Regions from separate parts of the Mesorhizobium sp. M0058 genome, predicted to be linked through region 2. Evidence: predicted binding sites of a transcription regulator. Region 2 holds the regulator's gene; each other region holds the start of a gene.
The links. Region 2 encodes LexA, which represses DNA repair genes until DNA is damaged. Its sites were predicted from a motif close to TGTTCNNNNTGTGTTCNG; they were not measured.

Region 1: NKJ75_RS21330 (YifB family Mg chelatase-like AAA ATPase) is a predicted target of LexA. The motif match lies at 1,957-1,974, and genes of this name have one in related genera.
Region 3: NKJ75_RS26710 (Y-family DNA polymerase) is a predicted target of LexA. The motif match lies at 1,983-2,000, and genes of this name have one in related genera.
Region 4: NKJ75_RS26605 (DUF763 domain-containing protein) is a predicted target of LexA. The motif match lies at 2,414-2,431, and genes of this name have one in related genera.

The regions. Positions count from the first base shown of each region.
Region 1 is NZ_JAMYUQ010000012.1:65,109-69,228, reverse strand. It holds gene NKJ75_RS21335 (malate synthase G) at 1-124, shown strand, start outside; gene NKJ75_RS21330 (YifB family Mg chelatase-like AAA ATPase) at 330-1,862, opposite strand; gene NKJ75_RS21325 (glycosyltransferase) at 2,111-3,175, opposite strand; gene NKJ75_RS21320 (glycosyltransferase family 2 protein) at 3,360-4,120, shown strand, end outside.
Region 2 is NZ_JAMYUQ010000009.1:230,477-234,596, reverse strand. It holds gene NKJ75_RS17700 (ComEC/Rec2 family competence protein) at 1-1,994, shown strand, start outside; gene lexA (transcriptional repressor LexA) at 1,988-2,770, opposite strand; gene NKJ75_RS17690 (GntR family transcriptional regulator) at 2,974-3,738, opposite strand; gene kynU (kynureninase) at 3,907-4,120, shown strand, end outside.
Region 3 is NZ_JAMYUQ010000017.1:123,462-127,581, forward strand. It holds gene NKJ75_RS26690 (hypothetical protein) at 1-165, shown strand, start outside; gene NKJ75_RS26695 (hypothetical protein) at 545-766, opposite strand; gene NKJ75_RS26700 (heme-copper oxidase family protein) at 1,033-1,440, opposite strand; gene NKJ75_RS26705 (hypothetical protein) at 1,593-1,829, opposite strand; gene NKJ75_RS26710 (Y-family DNA polymerase) at 2,062-3,249, shown strand; gene NKJ75_RS26715 (LysR family transcriptional regulator) at 3,277-4,120, opposite strand, start outside.
Region 4 is NZ_JAMYUQ010000017.1:108,559-112,678, reverse strand. It holds gene NKJ75_RS26610 (COG3904 family protein) at 21-788, opposite strand; gene NKJ75_RS26605 (DUF763 domain-containing protein) at 936-2,210, opposite strand; gene NKJ75_RS26600 (DNA cytosine methyltransferase) at 2,548-3,831, shown strand; gene NKJ75_RS26595 (response regulator) at 3,784-4,120, opposite strand, start outside.

The DNA.
Region 1 (4,120 bases), on a different contig from region 2:
TTCCATAGCCTTCCAGGCCGCCTGCGACCTGGTGTTTAGAGGCCGCGAACAGCCGAACGGCTATACGGAGCCGGTGCTGCACGCGCGGAGGCTGGAGCTGAAGGCGAAAGAGCGGGCGAATTAGCGCCTGCGTTTCCCTCCCCCTCGAGGGGAGGGTGGCCCGAAGGGCCGGGTGGGGTCCTGCGTGAAGTGCGGCGACTCCCTTCGGACGACACTACAAGCAATGTCATTGCAGAGGCCCCTTCTCGGCTCGGCTCCAAAAAGATCGACCATTCTTCGGCGACCCCCACCCTGCCGCTTCGGGGCCACCTTCCCCTCAAGGAGGAGCGTTACGCCGCCTGCGCTACCCGCTCCGACATCATGCGGTAGGAAATCGCCTCGGCCAGGTGAATTCGGCCGACGGTTTCGCTGGCGTCGAGGTCAGCCAGTGTGCGCGCCACTTTGAGCACGCGGTGATAGGCGCGCGCGGAAAAGCCGAGTTTCTCGCTGGCGTCTTTCAGCAGCGACAGGCCGGCGGCATCCGGCATCGCGATGTCCTCGATAACAGAAGGCGAGCAATGGGCGTTGGTGGTGGCGCTGGTCACGCCCAGCCGCTCGAAACGTTCGCGCTGGATGGTGCGGGCGCGCGCCACGCGCTGGGCAACGGCGGCACTTTTCTCCGCTCGGTCGGGCCGGATCAGGTCGGCGGCCGAGACCGCCGGTACCTCGATCCTGAGATCGATGCGGTCGAGCAGCGGGCCGGAAATGCGCGCCTGGTAGTCGGTGCGGCAGCGCTCACCGCGCAGGCAGCGATAGCCGGGCTCGCCGGCCATGCCGCAACGGCACGGGTTCATCGCCGCCACCAGCTGGATGCGCGCTGGATAGGTGACGCGGTGGTTGGCGCGCGCGATCATGCAGTCGCCGGTCTCCAGTGGCTGGCGCAGCGCATCCAAGGTCTGCGGCGTGAATTCGGGAAACTCGTCGAGGAACAGGACGCCGTTATGGGCAAGCGATACTTCGCCCGGCCGCGCCCTGATGCCGCCGCCGACCATTGCCGCCATCGAAGCCGAATGGTGCGGGGCGCGGAACGGCCGCCGGTCGGTGAGCTTGCCTTCGCCGAGCTCGCCGGCCACCGAGGCGATCATCGAGACTTCAAGAAGTTCCTTGGGCGCCAGTGGCGGCAGAATTGAAGGCAGCCTCTGCGCCAGCATCGATTTTCCCGAGCCGGGAGGCCCGACCATCAACAGATTGTGGCCGCCGGCCGCCGCCACTTCCAGCGCCCGCTTGGCGCTTTCCTGGCCCTTGATGTCTGAAAGGTCGGGCAGGTCGCGGGCCGAGACATGGATGCCGGGCTCGGGCCGCGACAGCACCTGCGTGCCGCGAAAATGATTGGCGATGGCAATCAGGCTGCGCGGCGCCAATATGTCGAAATCCTTGCCCGCCCAGGCCGCTTCCGGCCCGCAGCCGAACGGGCAGATCAGGCCTTTTCCCTCGGCATTGGCGCCGATCGCCGCCGGCAGCGCACCGGCGACCGTGGCAATGGTGCCGTCGAGCGACAATTCTCCGAGCACGACATAGGAGGCCAGCATGTCGCCCGGAATGGCGCCAAGGGCGGCCATCAGGCCGAGCGCGATCGGCAGATCGTAATGGCTGCCTTCCTTGGGCAGATCGGCCGGAGCGAGGTTGACCGTCACCTTCTTCGACGGCATCGACAGCCCCGACGCATGCAGTGCCGCCTGCACGCGCTCGCGGCTTTCGGCCACCGCCTTGTCGGCCAGCCCGACGATCTGCATGCCGACCTTGCCCGGCGCGATCATCACCTGGACATCGACCGGTACGGCCTCGATGCCCTGGAAAGCAACCGTGCGAACCCGCGCCACCATCTTGCTCTGCCCCCGGATATCGGCTCGCCTCGGCCTTGTGGTTCAGACCGCGAGCGACGTCAGGACAAGACAACCATAGATTTCAGGCCAAGACAAGAACATTACAGGAACATGCATTCGTGGTGGTTGCAGCGCGCTGTGCCGGTTGCAAAAACGGAAGATGGTTGAGCAAAATGGAACGGCTGCTCCGCCTCCTCGACCGCGTTAACAAGGCGACTAGGCCCTTCGGCAATCTGAGGGTGTTGCTTCTAAACGGTGATGAAGGCATCGACCGAACCTGAAAGCGATCGATCGATCGCGACCTGCGGTGGAAGCCACTCCATGACAGGATATCTGAAAGGCCAAGGCAGGGCGATCCGGCGCGAAGAGCCGCTCTCCAGAAAAATCTCGTTTACAAGGTCTATGAACCGCCCGCGGTCTCGTTCGATTCGTTTCAAAGTTTGCGAACGAATGTAATCCCGGGGAATTCGTCGCTCCTTCAGCGCTAAGACAGCCTCCGCGATGGATCGAGGATCGGGTGGAACTGTAAGCGAATAGTCGTCATCCAGATAAAGGTCTCGGCCGCCATGGTTCGGCGTCGTGACCACTGGAAGCCCCGCGAGAAGATATTCCGTGCTTGCGAACATTGGTCCTTCCAGGTGAGAGAGACAGATTCCCACGGCTGCACGATTTAGATGCGTGTTCACCTGAGCCGGTGCCAATCGGACAGGCTTGCCGGTGCCGTCAAACTCGTTGATAAAGACGTGATGCGGCGCGAGCTCCCTATGCCGATTTATTCGCGCTCTTTCCGACTCCGTCGTGGAGGATCCGCTTGAATCTCGATAGAAGACAAATGCGCAACGCTGGATGCCAAGCGACAAGTCATGGCGCTTCCACGGAGCCAGCTGCGCATTGTAGATTGCATCAAATTCTACAGGGACGTCATCGAGAGGCCTGAATATGTGTTCGGAGGTTGTTGACGTCTTGTTGTGCAGGACGGCGGCCTCGCCGGACTGGTTCAACAGATCAGCCTCTGGCTGAGTGTTGGAAAGGAAGATTAGCGAGTGACGGGGGTTCTTGAGTCTATGCAGAACGGCATAGGTCCGGATGGTTTTGACGCTAGCACTGTTTTCGATGGACCAGGTTGGCGAGATGAGAAACCAGGCGCGGTGGCTGCGTGGACGGAAAGGCATATGACTTGCTAATCCGAGCGGCGTACCGGACATTCCCGAATAGGATATGAACGGATCGTCCGACAGCAAACTGGCCTGAAGAGCAGGTTGCGACTTCGCGGAAGGGTGCCCTTTTCTGAGGTTGTGGCCATGACGCAGCATGGCTCTGACAATCTCGAATTTGGTAGGAGGGCGATACCCGTGCTGTAGGGTCAACATGCGGCAATTGCGATCTTGAGTGCGGAGAAAAACTCGCTTCGATAGAGAGAAATTTGGCAAAGAAACACCGCCAGTTGATCGACGGAATATCTCAGGCGATCAAATCTGGTGTACGGAGAAGCGCCTCTTGAAAGAAAACATCGTCCCAAGCGGAGCTGGTTCTCACATCGCGCTACCAACCGTATCCGTTTGCGTAGGCTGTTTCAATCAAGAGGCATTCATCGACACTGCGATCCGATCCGTAGCGGCGCAGACATACACTGCGTTCGAATGCGTGGTGGTCGATGATTTTTCGACCGACGGTTCCCGCCGAAGGATTGAAGAGTGTCTGTCCCAGCTTGGCGACAGTCGTTTCCGCTTTCTGCCCCGACTGCAAAATGGCGGGCAGTTGACAGCAATGATGACCGGGCTTGACGCGACAGCCGGGCCCCTGATCTCCTTTCTTGACGGTGACGATGCTTGGCATCCTGACTTCATAGAATGCCATGTGAGAGCGCATCTCAGCCAAACCCGTATCGCGGCAATGTCGAGCTCCGATGAGGTGGTGATAGATACGGCCGGCAACCTGCTTGCGGGCGGTCATCCCGTATTCCACCTGAACGACCCGCGATCGATGCCGAAAATGAGCGGCTACCTGCATGTCGACACCGAAGCTGACCCGACATTATTATTTATTGATCGGGGTACCGTGGGTTGGTTTTGGTCAACCACATCGGGGATGATGTTTCGTCGAGCTCCGCTTGAAATCATGCGTCCATCCGATCCGGACGAAATAAAGATATGTGCCGATGGTTATATGGCTCGTGCCGCCCATATGATCGGCGGAACCGTGAGGATTGGGCGGGCTCTTGGCAGTTATCGGCTTCACGGCGGCAATGGCTGGGCGGA
Region 2 (4,120 bases):
GCGTCGTCGCCGCCAAAGTCGAGACTTGGCGCGCCGGAACGCAGATGCTCGGCTCCGAGATTCAGACACGGCTGACCGGCCGCGTCGTCAGTCTCGAACAGATGGAAAGCGGCCGCATCAGGCTGACGCTCGATGTGGTTTCGACCGCTTACCCCGAGCTGCGCTACGCCCCGGAGCGGGTCAGGCTCTCGGCGCGGACCGTTCCCGCCGATATGACCGCCGGCTCCCTGATCACCGGCTATGCCAGGCTGTTGCCGCCGACCGGTCCGGTGCGGCCGGAGAGCTACGATTTCTCCTTCGACAGCTATTTCACCGGTATCGGCGGCAGCGGCTTCTTTCTCGGCAATCCGAAAACCATTGCTACGCAGGGACCGCCGCCGCTGACCGCGCGGCTCTCCTCGGCAATCGAGAACGCGCGCGAAAACATTGCCGACCATATCAGGGGCAAAATCGGCGGCGCCGAAGGCGAGATTGCCGCGGCGTTGATTGTCGGGGTGCGCGCCGGCATCCCGGACGAGGTCAACGAAGCGATGCGGCGCACCGGCATCTACCACATCATCTCCATCTCCGGCCTGCACATGGCGCTGGTTGCCGGCACCATCATGGTGTTGCTGCGTGGCGCCTTTGCGCTGTTTCCCGATTTCTCTTCGCGCCGCCCAGTCAAGAAATATGCAGCAGTGGCAGCACTCGTCTCCATCGCCGCCTATCTCGTCATTTCAGGCGTCGTGGTTGCCGCCGAGCGCAGCTTCATCATGCTGGCGGTCATGCTTGTCGCCGTGCTGTTTGATCGCGCCGCACTCACCATGCGCAATCTGGCGATCTCCGCCATTGCCGTCATCCTGGTGTCGCCGCACGAGGTGGTCGGTCCCAGCTTCCAGATGTCGTTTGCTGCCACCGCCGCCCTTGTCGGCGCCTATGCCGGCTGGGCCGATTACCGCGCCGACAAGGTGAGAACGCCGCCGGCAAAGCGCTCCTTCGTCGGCTTCCTGTCGCGAAAATTCGCGCTGGCCATGGGCAGCCTCGCCATGACCTCGATCATCGCCGGCAGTGCAACCTTGCTGTTCGCCATCTGGCATTTTCAGCGTGTGTCGCCGCTCAGCCTGATCGCCAATCTGGCCGTGATGCCGATTGTTTCGTTGATCGTCATGCCTTTTGCCGTGCTCAGCGCACTGGCGATGCCGTTCGGCGCCGACGGGCCGTTCCTCTATGTGATGGGCAAGGGTCTGATGGCGATGATCGCTATATCGGCCTGGATTTCCGAGCGCTCGCCGGTCGACGCCGTCGGGCTGATCTCCATCCGCTCGGTGCTGTTGGTGGCGGTCGCCCTCGTCATCGCCACCATGGCCACCACCTGGCTCAGGTTGGCGGCCGTGCCTTTCGCGCTGGCCGGCCTGTTGACGGTGCCGCAGGTGCTTACGCCCGACGTGCTCATATCCGAGGATGCGCATCTGGTGGCCATGCCGATCGGTGGCGGCGAACTCGCCCTCAACCGCGAACGCTCCAACGAATTCACCACGGACAATTGGAAACGGGCGCTGCGGGCCGAAACCATTATCCCACCTGAGATTTTCGAGGCAACAGATACGCGGTTCGATCTCGATCCGCTCGATCTGCCGCCCGGCTCGCCCTTCTATTGCACCGGCGATCTCTGTATCGCCCGGCACCCTTCCGGAGCCATTGTGGCGCTTGCGAAAGACCGCAAGACGGCGCGGCCGGCCTGTGCCTTCGCGAGCCTGATCGTCATCGATGACGCCACCGCCTACAATCCGTGCCGCGACCCGCTGGTGCTGGTCGTGACGAAGAAACAGCTGGCCCGCGACGGCAGCGCCGCCGTCTTCTTCGATCCGCAATCGGCAGCTGCAGCGCCAACCATCCGCTTCGCCGTCGACAAGCCGTATCGCCCCTGGCACGAGCAACGCCGCTTCTCCCGCGAAGCGCGCGGCCTGCCGCCTTACAACCAGCGTGAAAAGTACAAACCCAAGCCGGCTCAGTAGCGCCGGATCAATCCGACAAGCTTGCCCTGCACCTTCACCCTGTCCGGTCCAAAAATGCGGGTCTCGTAGGCCGGGTTGGCGGCTTCCAGGGCGATCGAGGCGCCCTTGCGGCGGAAGCGTTTCAGGGTCGCTTCCTCATCGTCGACCAACGCCACCACGATCTCGCCGGGGCTGGCTGTGTCGGCATTGCGGATGATGACCGTGTCGCCATCGAAAATGCCGGCCTCGATCATCGAATCGCCCTTGACCTCGAGCGCGTAGTGTTCGCCGCCCATGATCATATCGGGCGGCACCGAGATCGAATGGGTCTGATGCTGGATGGCGTCGATCGGCACGCCGGCGGCGATGCGTCCCATAACCGGGATTGAAATCGCGGAAACGGCATCGTCATTGCCGGCCGACATCGAACGCGACGGCGAGCCCGGCTTGATCTGGCGGCCGAGACCGCCTTGGCCCATCGCGCCTTGTCCTTGGCCGCCTTGCCCTTGGCCGGTTTGACCAAGACTGCCCTGAATCACGCTCGGCGAAAACTTCCTCGCCGCATTGAGGCCTGGTGCGATCGAGTCGGGCAGCCGCAGCACTTCCAGCGCGCGCGCCCGGTTCGGCAGCCGGCGAATGAAACCGCGCTCCTCAAGCGCCGTGATCAGGCGGTGGATGCCGGACTTGGAGGCGAGGTCGAGCGCTTCCTTCATCTCGTCGAAGGACGGCGGGATTCCGCTCTCCTTCAGGCGTTCATGGATGAACATCAGAAGCTCATGTTGTTTGCGCGTCAGCATCGCGGCCCCCAAGGGTTCTGAAATCAGAATCAGAAAAAACAAACCCAGAACAAACACTATCTGTTCCAGTTGTGTTCCGCAACCTTTTAAAGTTTAATGAATGTGTTGACGTTTTGTTCAGCGTAACGTTCGGCGCTGCGGGCGCCGCCTGCGCCCATTTGCCGGCAACGGGTGAAACGAAGCCAAAGTGCCCTGCGCGTCGGCTACGACCGCCGCTTCCTTTTCGGACGGGGCTGCGCAGCATCCGCGCCGGGTTCGCTCTGGGCATAGACCTGCAGCGTGTAGCCGATGTGAGCGGTCATCAGAGTTTTCGCACGTTCGACGTCGCGATCGAGGGCCGCTTCCATCAGGGCGGTATGGTGTTCGATCGCCACGGCGTCGCGCAGGGCCGCCACGGCCTTCCGGTGTCCATCCGTGCGGCCGGCGGCGGCGCGCAGCGTCGGGACCAGACCCAGAAAGCGGTGATGGCGATGCAATTGGTCGGAAATCGTCGCATTGAAGCGCAGCAGCCAGCTGGATGTCGCGGCACTGAGCAGCGCCGCATGGAAGGCATCGTGTTTTTCGTACCACGCGTCGACCGCATCATCCGATGGATCGTCGAGAACAGACCCGCACCGTGAGAGACGATAGTGGGCGGCAACGACCGCGTCTTCCCACTCACGGTCGCCCTTCTCGATCGATTCCACCAGCAGGGGCAGTTCGACCACCAGCCGCGCACGCGCCAAATCCTCGAGCTCCGCCCGAGAGGCGGGAGCGACCGCAAACCCGCGGTTGCTGATGGCGGTCACAAGCCGTTCCGCCTCCAGCCGCGACAGCGCCTCGCGCAACGGCGTCCAGCCGATGCCGTAGGTGTTGCGCAGCGTGCTCAGCTTCAACGGCGCGGCAGGCGCCAGCCGGGTCGCAAGAATATCGCGCCTGAGCAGGCGATAGGCCACTTCCGTCTTCGAGGTCTGCTCGTCATCCAGCATCGTGATCCATCAGACATAAACGCTCGGCTGAGCATTATATATCAAAGCCTTTCAATGGGTGAATTATATATAATGTTTGACAGTTCAAGGGCGACCCCTCAAGATCGCCGGCATGTTTGGGCGGGCAGGCTCCGCCGCGCGCGTTTGTCCATGGAGGGGCGCCGAATCATGATGACACCCGATCTCGCTGCAATCGAAGCAATGGATGCCGCCGATCCGCTGCGCTCCATGCGCGAACGCTTTGTCTTGCCGCAAGGCGTGATTTATCTCGACGGCAATTCCCTGGGTGCCGCGTCACCAGCCGTCTTCAGCGAATTGCAGCAGGCCGCCACGCAGGAATGGGCGCACGACCTCATTCGCGCCTGGAACACGGCTGGCTGGT
Region 3 (4,120 bases), on a different contig from region 2:
GAAAGCCTGCCGGACACCACCGGTGTCGAGAAGGAAGGCGAATTGCCCGAGGAGGATGACGACAACCCCTACCAGGACAGTGACGATGCCTTGCCCGACGACGCCGAGGAAGCCGCCATTGGTCACGACCTGGCGAGGCGCGGCGGCCCGTTCGACGACGTGTAAGGCAGCGACCGCGGACTTTCGAGAGTTTCCCGGGACGTCCACGCCGTCACCAGTTGGACCAAGGATGAGCTGAAGGCGATGCCGGAGCATCGGGATATTTCGAAGGATCCGGCTGGCCGGATCCTTCGTTTAAGCCGCCTTGGCGGTTTGGCTTAGCCCTTGTGGTCAAGGGCTGGACGGCGACAATCTCGGCACCTTCGACAGCCGAGAAGCACGAACGCGAAGCCCAATATTTCAAGCGCCGTCGAGGCCGCTCGCCTGAAATCTTCAAAGTGCGCAAGAAATCCCCGCCGCGGGCTGTGCAGACACGCTCCGGCATCGCGGCGCTGCGAACCGGGCCATCGACCGCCGGCACTTGGGTGCCGACGGGCTCTGACCTTCAATTCGACCCGGGATCGCCGAGCGCCTCGGTGACGAAGGACGCCGCGATCAGGTCGTCGGCGTCGAGGCGTAGGGAGCCTTCGACACCTCCCATGATGGCTGCGACCTTCTGGAAGGTCTGCATCTCGTGTTCAGTAACGCTGGCGTCTCGCATCCTGGCTTTCAGATCGGCGATGCGTCGGCCCAGGGAGGCCGACGTTCCGATTTCTCTGTTCGACATGGTGTCCTGCTCCTCCCCCAACCCATGCTGTGGACGTACTCAAGGCTGCCTATATATAAGGCAGCGCGAATACAGTCGCCGCAACGCGCGATATCTGGGAAGGTTCCGGCGCCAAATAGTCACGAAATAATACGTGGTGGGACTCGGGTATGTTAAGCGCCGACGCGGCGATAGACACCGCAGCAAGCGGCTGCGGCAATCGGCCTGGCCAACCCGTGTCGCGGGTCGCGAACGCGGGTCGGACTTTGATCGCCGCGCGCGAACAGTCAGCGAGAGGCCGGAACCACGCCGGACACCGAGCGCGCCGTTTCGGGCGAAAACACCACGAAAGCAAAAACCAGAACGGCAGCGGCGATAATGAGCGAGCCGCCGGCGACGATCGGTTCAAGCGCCGGGTTTCCCTGCAGCATCACATACAGCGCCGGCAGCATGATCACCAAGCCGAGAGTGTAGAGCCCGTAGTGGATCATGGCGACGCGACGCGCCGCCTTTTGCGGATTGAGCGCGTAGTAGCCGCCGAAGATGGCGCTCGTCACCCAACCGAGCAGATTGATATGCGCGTGCGCCGGAAAAGCGGCGTGGTCACCCGAGATCGCCATCTGCAGGCCGGCCGCAATCCCCAACATCAGGAACAAGATGGCAGTTTTGAAAAAGAGTTCTGAAACCCTCGGCATGTCATTTCTCCCCCTATGCGGTCTGCGACCGCTTGCGACCTGGAGAATACACCCACGCGCAGAACTTTTCCACGCCCCGGTTATGGGGCCATGCCTGCACAGCTTTTTGCACGCTGTTCGACTTTTCTGGCTGCCACAACCCGGCGCCGCCGCTACGGCGTCAGCAAGATGTCGGCGCCCGCTCGCTCGTCGAACACCACCGCGCAGCCGCGCCCCAGCGCCACTGCCGACAGCGCGTTGGCCACCGTCTCGTCCGGCGATACGAAATCACCGGTCAGCACTCGCAACTCCTCCACCGCCCTGGCCATTGACACGCAGTGCCCGGCAACGCGATCGCTCGTGCAGGCGTCAATGACGCTGACGAGGTCGATCATCTCGAACTGGCCCATACCGGCCTCCACAAAACAGCGTCCCGTCGCGGATATGAACGCCGAGGCGAGAGACAATGTTCCGCAGGTCCGATGCCCAGGCGGAGCACTCGACAGCCCGACCTGGAACGGGCCGGCCGGCGACAACCACTTCGCTTGACAATAGGCCCTGTTTGTTCTCTATTTGTTCGGCAAAAACGCCTCTCACAACAGACGCGGCTAATGCTGCAACGCCGCAAAGGGAACGGTCGGGATGGAGCCCACCATCCTGCATGCGGATCTCGACGCCTTCTACGCCTCGGTCGAGCAGCTGCTCGACCCGGCGCTCAGGGGCAAGCCGATCGCCGTCGGCGGCGGCGTCGTGCTTGCCGCTTCCTACGAAGCCAGGGTTTTCGGCGTGCGCGGCGGCATGCCCGGACGACGCGCGCGCGAGCTTTGCCCCGGACTGATCTTCGTCGGCGGCCATTTCGCCGACTATCAGCGGCTGGGCGACGCCGCCATCAAGGTGCTCGACGATTTCACGCCGCTGGTCGAGCGGATTTCCATCGATGAAGCCTTTGCCGATGTGGCCGGCTGCACGCATCTGTTCGGACCGCCGGCCGAGATCGCCGCCACGGTGCGTCGGCGCGTCCGGGCAGAGCTCGGCCTGCCGATCTCGATCGGCGTGGCGCGCACCAAGCATCTGGCCAAGATCGCCTCGCAGGTGGCCAAGCCCGACGGCCTGGTGGTGGTGATGTGGGGCGTCGGCCCGGCGACCAGAGCGCGGCTGGCCGAGATCGGCATCGAGACCATCGGCCAGTTGGCAAAGACGCATAGCGGGGCGCTGCGAAGGTTGCTCGGGCCCGCCGCCGGCGAAAAGCTGGCGTCGCTGGCATGGAACCGCGACCCGCGAAAGCTCGAAACCCACAGGCCGTCGCATTCCGCCGGCGCGCAGTCGGCGCTTGGCAGACGGCCGGCGCGTATCTTCGGACCCGTCCTGCTGCATCTGGCAGACCGGGTCGCCAGCCGGCTCAGGGCGAAATCACGGCCCGGACGCACGGTGACGGTGCGCGTGCGTTTCGCCGATCTGCACGCTGTCACACGCTCGCTGACGCTCGAGCAACCGATTTCGGCAACCGCGATGCTGGCCGAAATCGCCGGGGAGCTGGTGCGCGGCGTGCTGGCAGCCAACCCTCGGGAGAAGATCATCTCGCTGCTGGCGATCTCGGTGTCGCAGCTGGAAGAAAGTGCCGAGCTGCAGTTGGAGCTGCCGCTCGGGCTTGCCGATGAAAAGCAGCGGCCCGGCAGCAGGCAAGGCCTGGCGCGCTTTGGCGCCGACCGCGCCATCGACAAGATCCGCCAGCGCTTTGGCAGAGAGGCTGTCGGCTATGGCGCCGTGGCGCTGGAAGCCCGGCGCTCGGTTCCCGATGCCTTCCGCGAACTGGCGGAAAAGGAGCTTTGAGCACCGCCGCGACGGCCAGGCCAATGCTTACGCCGCACCCGAAGATAGTGCTGCATTTCCGGTCTGCCTGAGCAGGCCGACCAGCCAGGCCAAGCCCGCATCCATCAGCGCAACCTTCGGCACGATGCTGTTGATGTTGAAGTGGCCGAGCCGGATGGGCGCATCAACGCCGACGACACCGAAACGGCCGCCATACATGGCGAGGAACCGGCGCGGATAGGCCGATATCAGATCAGTCTGAGCAAGCACGGCCAGTCCGAACATAAAGTTGGGGACAGTCAGCGCGACGCGACGCGACAGGCCGCGTTCAGCCAGCACCCTGTCGACAAACCCGTTCGGATCGCCATTGTTCGAGACGACCATATGCTGCACGCTGCAATAGGCGTCGAGGCACGGATCGCCGGCGAAGCGGTGGCCGGCGCGCATGGCGACGACGAAATCCTCCTCATAGAGCTTGTCGACGGTGAAGCGTGCCGGCAGGCCGTCGAACGGAATCACCGCGACATCCATGGCGCGCGCTTCGAGTTCGGCGACACAGTCGCTCCAGGCAGTAGTGGGCGACGGTTCACCTTGGCGCGGCAGCAGTTGCCGGATGCCGATGTCGATGCCGGGGGCCAAAAAGCGGATCTGGTCGAGCAGCGGCGGCAGGAGCACGGACGATACCGCATCCGGCGCACCGATGGTGAAGCGGCGCGTCGAGCGGGCCGGATCGAACGGCTCGGCGCTGGCGATCACCCGGCGCACCCGCGCCAGGATCTCGGCCACCGGTTCGGCAAGCTCCGTTGCCCGGTCGGTGGGCACGACGCCGCGCGGCGTCTTCAGGAACAACGGATCGCCAAGCAGCTTGCGCAGCCGGCCAAGGCCATGGCTG
Region 4 (4,120 bases), on a different contig from region 2:
ACCTACGTGGCCCGCTATTCCTATTGCCTGACCGTTCGGCAGTTGCCCGCCGGCGGCGTGGTCTTGCAGATATCGATGGAGGTGCGCGTGTCGCCGTGACCGGTTTCGGTTATCAGATTCAGGTCCAAAAGTTCGTATGTCACGAGGTATCGTATGCTGTCGTCGGGTATTTTTTGCATGGCCGATACGATCCACGAACCTGCTTTCATCTCGGTGAAATAGCTGTCGACCTTGCGTTCATACCATTTGGGTATCGGAACGAGGACGATGGTCTTCTTGCCGTGGATTTTCTTGGCGGCCGGCAGCATGATCCGGTGAATGCCGACAAAGGCGCGGCTGTCTGCCAGGCGCCGTACGCCGCCCGCAAGAACCATCGTACAAGCTGACGAACAGACTGCGCCGACGGGGTTGGCGACGCCGAAGCGGAGGTCGCCCGGCCCGCAGGCTTTTGTGTCTGGCGCGCATTCGGAGAACTCCGTCTTGCCAACCATCGTGTCGAGCCCGCTGGCGCGGATCATATGGCCAAGCGCCATCGCCGCATCGGTCTCGCCGCCCGGGGAATTCAACGCCAAAGGCAATTTGCGGGGGCCGAGTTTTTTCAGCAAAGCCTTCAGCAAAGCTGGCGTGCCGGCCACGATGTGACCTTCCGCCGAAATCCATTCCGGGCATGTCGGCTCGCATCCTGGCGTGCTGTTGCGTACAACGACGAAGTGCATCGGCGGTGTATATGCCAGTATGGCAGGCTCAGGCGTCGTTTGGGCGATCGCGCCGCCAATCGCCAGCAGCACGAAAACCAACGTCCATGCGAATGTCTTCATGCCGAGCCTCGCCTGGCAGAGCATCACTTGAGAAATGGGTCTTTGCAAGCATTATCAAAACAAGCCGAGCACGTGTTTCTATGGGCCGCGCACTATCTCTGCATGATGGACAGGCAGCTACTGGCGGCCCCTGTCTGAACCGTCGTCGCTTTCCGCCGCCCCCTCCCACCCGAACACACTGCGCCCGCCAAGCAGATGCGACTGGTCGAACTCGCCGGCGACGATCTCCTTAAGGCTTGGCCCGGTGACGTAGCGCTCCAGCCGCCGCGCTTCGCCATCCAGCCGCTGCAGCGCGCCGAGCTCTTCCTCGCGGCCGAGCTTGGCCTTGCCGACGGCCGATTTCAGCACCGCGATCGTCTCGTCATAGACTTTCAGCGGCACCGGGAAGGGGTGGCGGTCCTTGCCGCCATGGGCGAGCGAGAAGCGCGCCGGATCGGAGAAGCGGCAGGGCGCGCCATGCACCACTTCCGCCACCATGGCCAGCGCCCGCACCGTGCGCGCGCCGACGCCGGGCACCAGCAGCAGCTCGGGAAAATCGGCCGGCCCGCTTTCGATGGCGGCGGAAATGTTGCCGTGCAGCCGGTGCATGACGATGTCGCTCTCGCGCACGTCGTGATGCGCCGGCATCACCAGATTGGGCAGCATCGGCTGCGCCGCCGGTTTCGCAGGCGCTGCTTTCGGCGGCGGCTCCAGCACGGCAAGCTCGTCGAGGATCCGTTCCGGGCTCATGGTCTTCAACAGGTCGATCTGGCCGCTACGTGACGGCGCGGCGCGATGGTCGGTCAGGTTGACGATCTCGCCCTGCCGCTCGCCCTCGATCGCCGCATGCGGCTGGTCGACGAAGCTTGTCAGCCCTTCCGACAGCCAGTGATAGCGCCGCGCCTGGCGGCTGTCGCCGTTCATGCCTTGCTGCACCACCACCCAGCGGCTGTCGTCGGTGACGATGAAGCCGTGCAGATAGAGGTCGAAACCGTCCTGCACGGCCGCACTGTCCACCTTGGCGACCAAGCGGCTGGCGGTGGCAAGCGCCGCACCATCGATGCCGACGCGCTCGCCGATCGCCATCAGCTCCTGCGGCGTCTTGCGCGAATGCGCGCCGCGCCCGCCGCAGACATGGATGCCGAGCTCCCGCGACATCGGGTTCAGCCCGCGCTTCAGCGCGCCGACGACCGAGGTGGTGATGCCTGAGGAGTGCCAGTCCATGCCCATGACGGCGCCGAAGGACTGGAACCAGAACGGATGCGCCAGCCGCCGCAACAGCTCGTCGCGGCCATAGTGATGGATGATCGCCTCGCACAACACCGCACCCAGCCGCGTCATGCGATCGCCCAGCCATTTCGGAACCCGCCCGCCATGCAGCGGCAAGTCCGCACTGCCGCTTCGCTGTGTCAAGTGAATGCTCCCGTGGATGCCGGCGCACCGGCGGTGCGCCTGAGATCTAGATGGCATTTGGGGGGAGATTTGCAAGCGCTGACGGCTCGATGAAGGGCCTGATGAAAAGTCCGGAGAGGGCTGTCGTCGGTAATGAAGCTGTTGAAGGTTGGACTCGTGGGAGAATAATCTGGAACACCCTATCACCAAAAAAATTGTATATTTGTTCTCGATATGTTCTTATGCGAGAAGCATTTGTAGGCTACCATGCGCGAATCCTTGACCTCGTTTGGAGTTTGTGCATTGGACAGGATTCATTCATACCTTTCATGTACATAGCTCAATTTTGTGGGTGGCCATGTCCGAAAGAGAAGAGCAAAAGTTGCAATTTATTGACGTTTTTTCTGGCTGTGGGGGACTATCTCTCGGACTCTCGCAAGCAGGATTGCGGGGACTTTTTGCGATCGAACGAAACGAGTCAGCTTTCGAAACATTCGAAGCGAATTTTCTGGCACCCAACTCGGTGTACAAGTTCCAGTGGCCGCCATGGCTGCCCAAGGAGGCTATCGGAATAGAGGAGTTGATGGAGAGCCACGAGGCGGAACTCGCGGGCCTAGAGGGTATGATCGACGTTCTCGCTGGCGGGCCTCCATGCCAAGGATTTTCATCGGCGGGCCGGCGGCGGGTCAATGATCCTCGCAACCAGCTTTTCAAATCCTATCTGAAACTCGTGGATATGGTGAAGCCGAGGGCGGTGCTGATCGAGAACGTGAGGGGTTTTACAGTAGATTTTCAGAGTGCATCAGCCAAAGACAACTATTCTTCCATGCTCACTGAGGCGCTCTCCGATGAGTATCAGGTGAAGGATGCCCTGCTTAATCTGTCGTCCTTCGGCGTGCCGCAAAATCGCGTTCGTTATTTCGTCCTGGCGTTTAGAAAAGGCCTGAAAGTCGGAGAGCCATTTAACGAGCTTAGCAAGATGCTTCCAGGTTTTCTTCGGGCCCTTGGATTGCAAGCGCCAGTTTCATCTTGGGCCGCGATCTCGGATCTTGAGATCTCAAGATGCGGGGAACAAGCATCCTCGGAGAGTGCTGGATTCACTGAAATCAACTATGTTGGGCCGCGCACGAAATACCAGCGCCTGATGGCGACTGAATCCGGCCCAGGTGACTTGCGGTTGGCACGGCATAGCAAGGCAGTCTTGGGTCGATTTGCAGAGCTTATAGAACTATGTCGCGCGGAAGGACGCTTAAACATCAGTATTAGCGAGAGTTTGCGCCAAAAGTTCGGATTGAAGAAGAGAGCGCTACGGGTTCTTGACCCAGACCGTCCGTCTCCGACTATTACAAGTATGCCGGATGACCTGATACACTATAAAGAACCGAGGATACTGACTGTGCGGGAAAACGCTAGACTGCAGTCATTTCCAGATTGGTTTGCCTTTAAAGGCAAATACACAACGGGGGGGAAGAGACGGCGGCATGAGGTCCCTCGATATACTCAGGTTGCAAATGCAGTCCCGCCTCTTGCCGGCCGAGCGATTGGAACAGTAATAGCTAAGATTCTGCAGGCGAATCTATCGGCAAAAAGCCTATCAGGAGAGCTTGATGCTGTCCCGGAGCTTGCGAAAATCGGCGCGTAAATCCAGTAAGGCTCGACGCAGTCCGCGCATGTCCTCAAGGCCGACCTCTTTCCCGCCGATAGTTGCGAAGGTCGAGGGCTTCCCTGCAGGGATTAATACCAAATGGCCTAATTCATTCCGCATCGGGACTACCTTAGAGATATAATTTGCTAGGCCGCCTCGCAACGAATCATGGTCATCGTAGTCTTTGATTTTCAGTGCGGTGCTAAGCACGCGAAGACGATCATTTGCTCCAAAAAGTGCATGCGCTTGAAGTATCACAGCTATGCTAGCTGCAGCGTCCAACTCT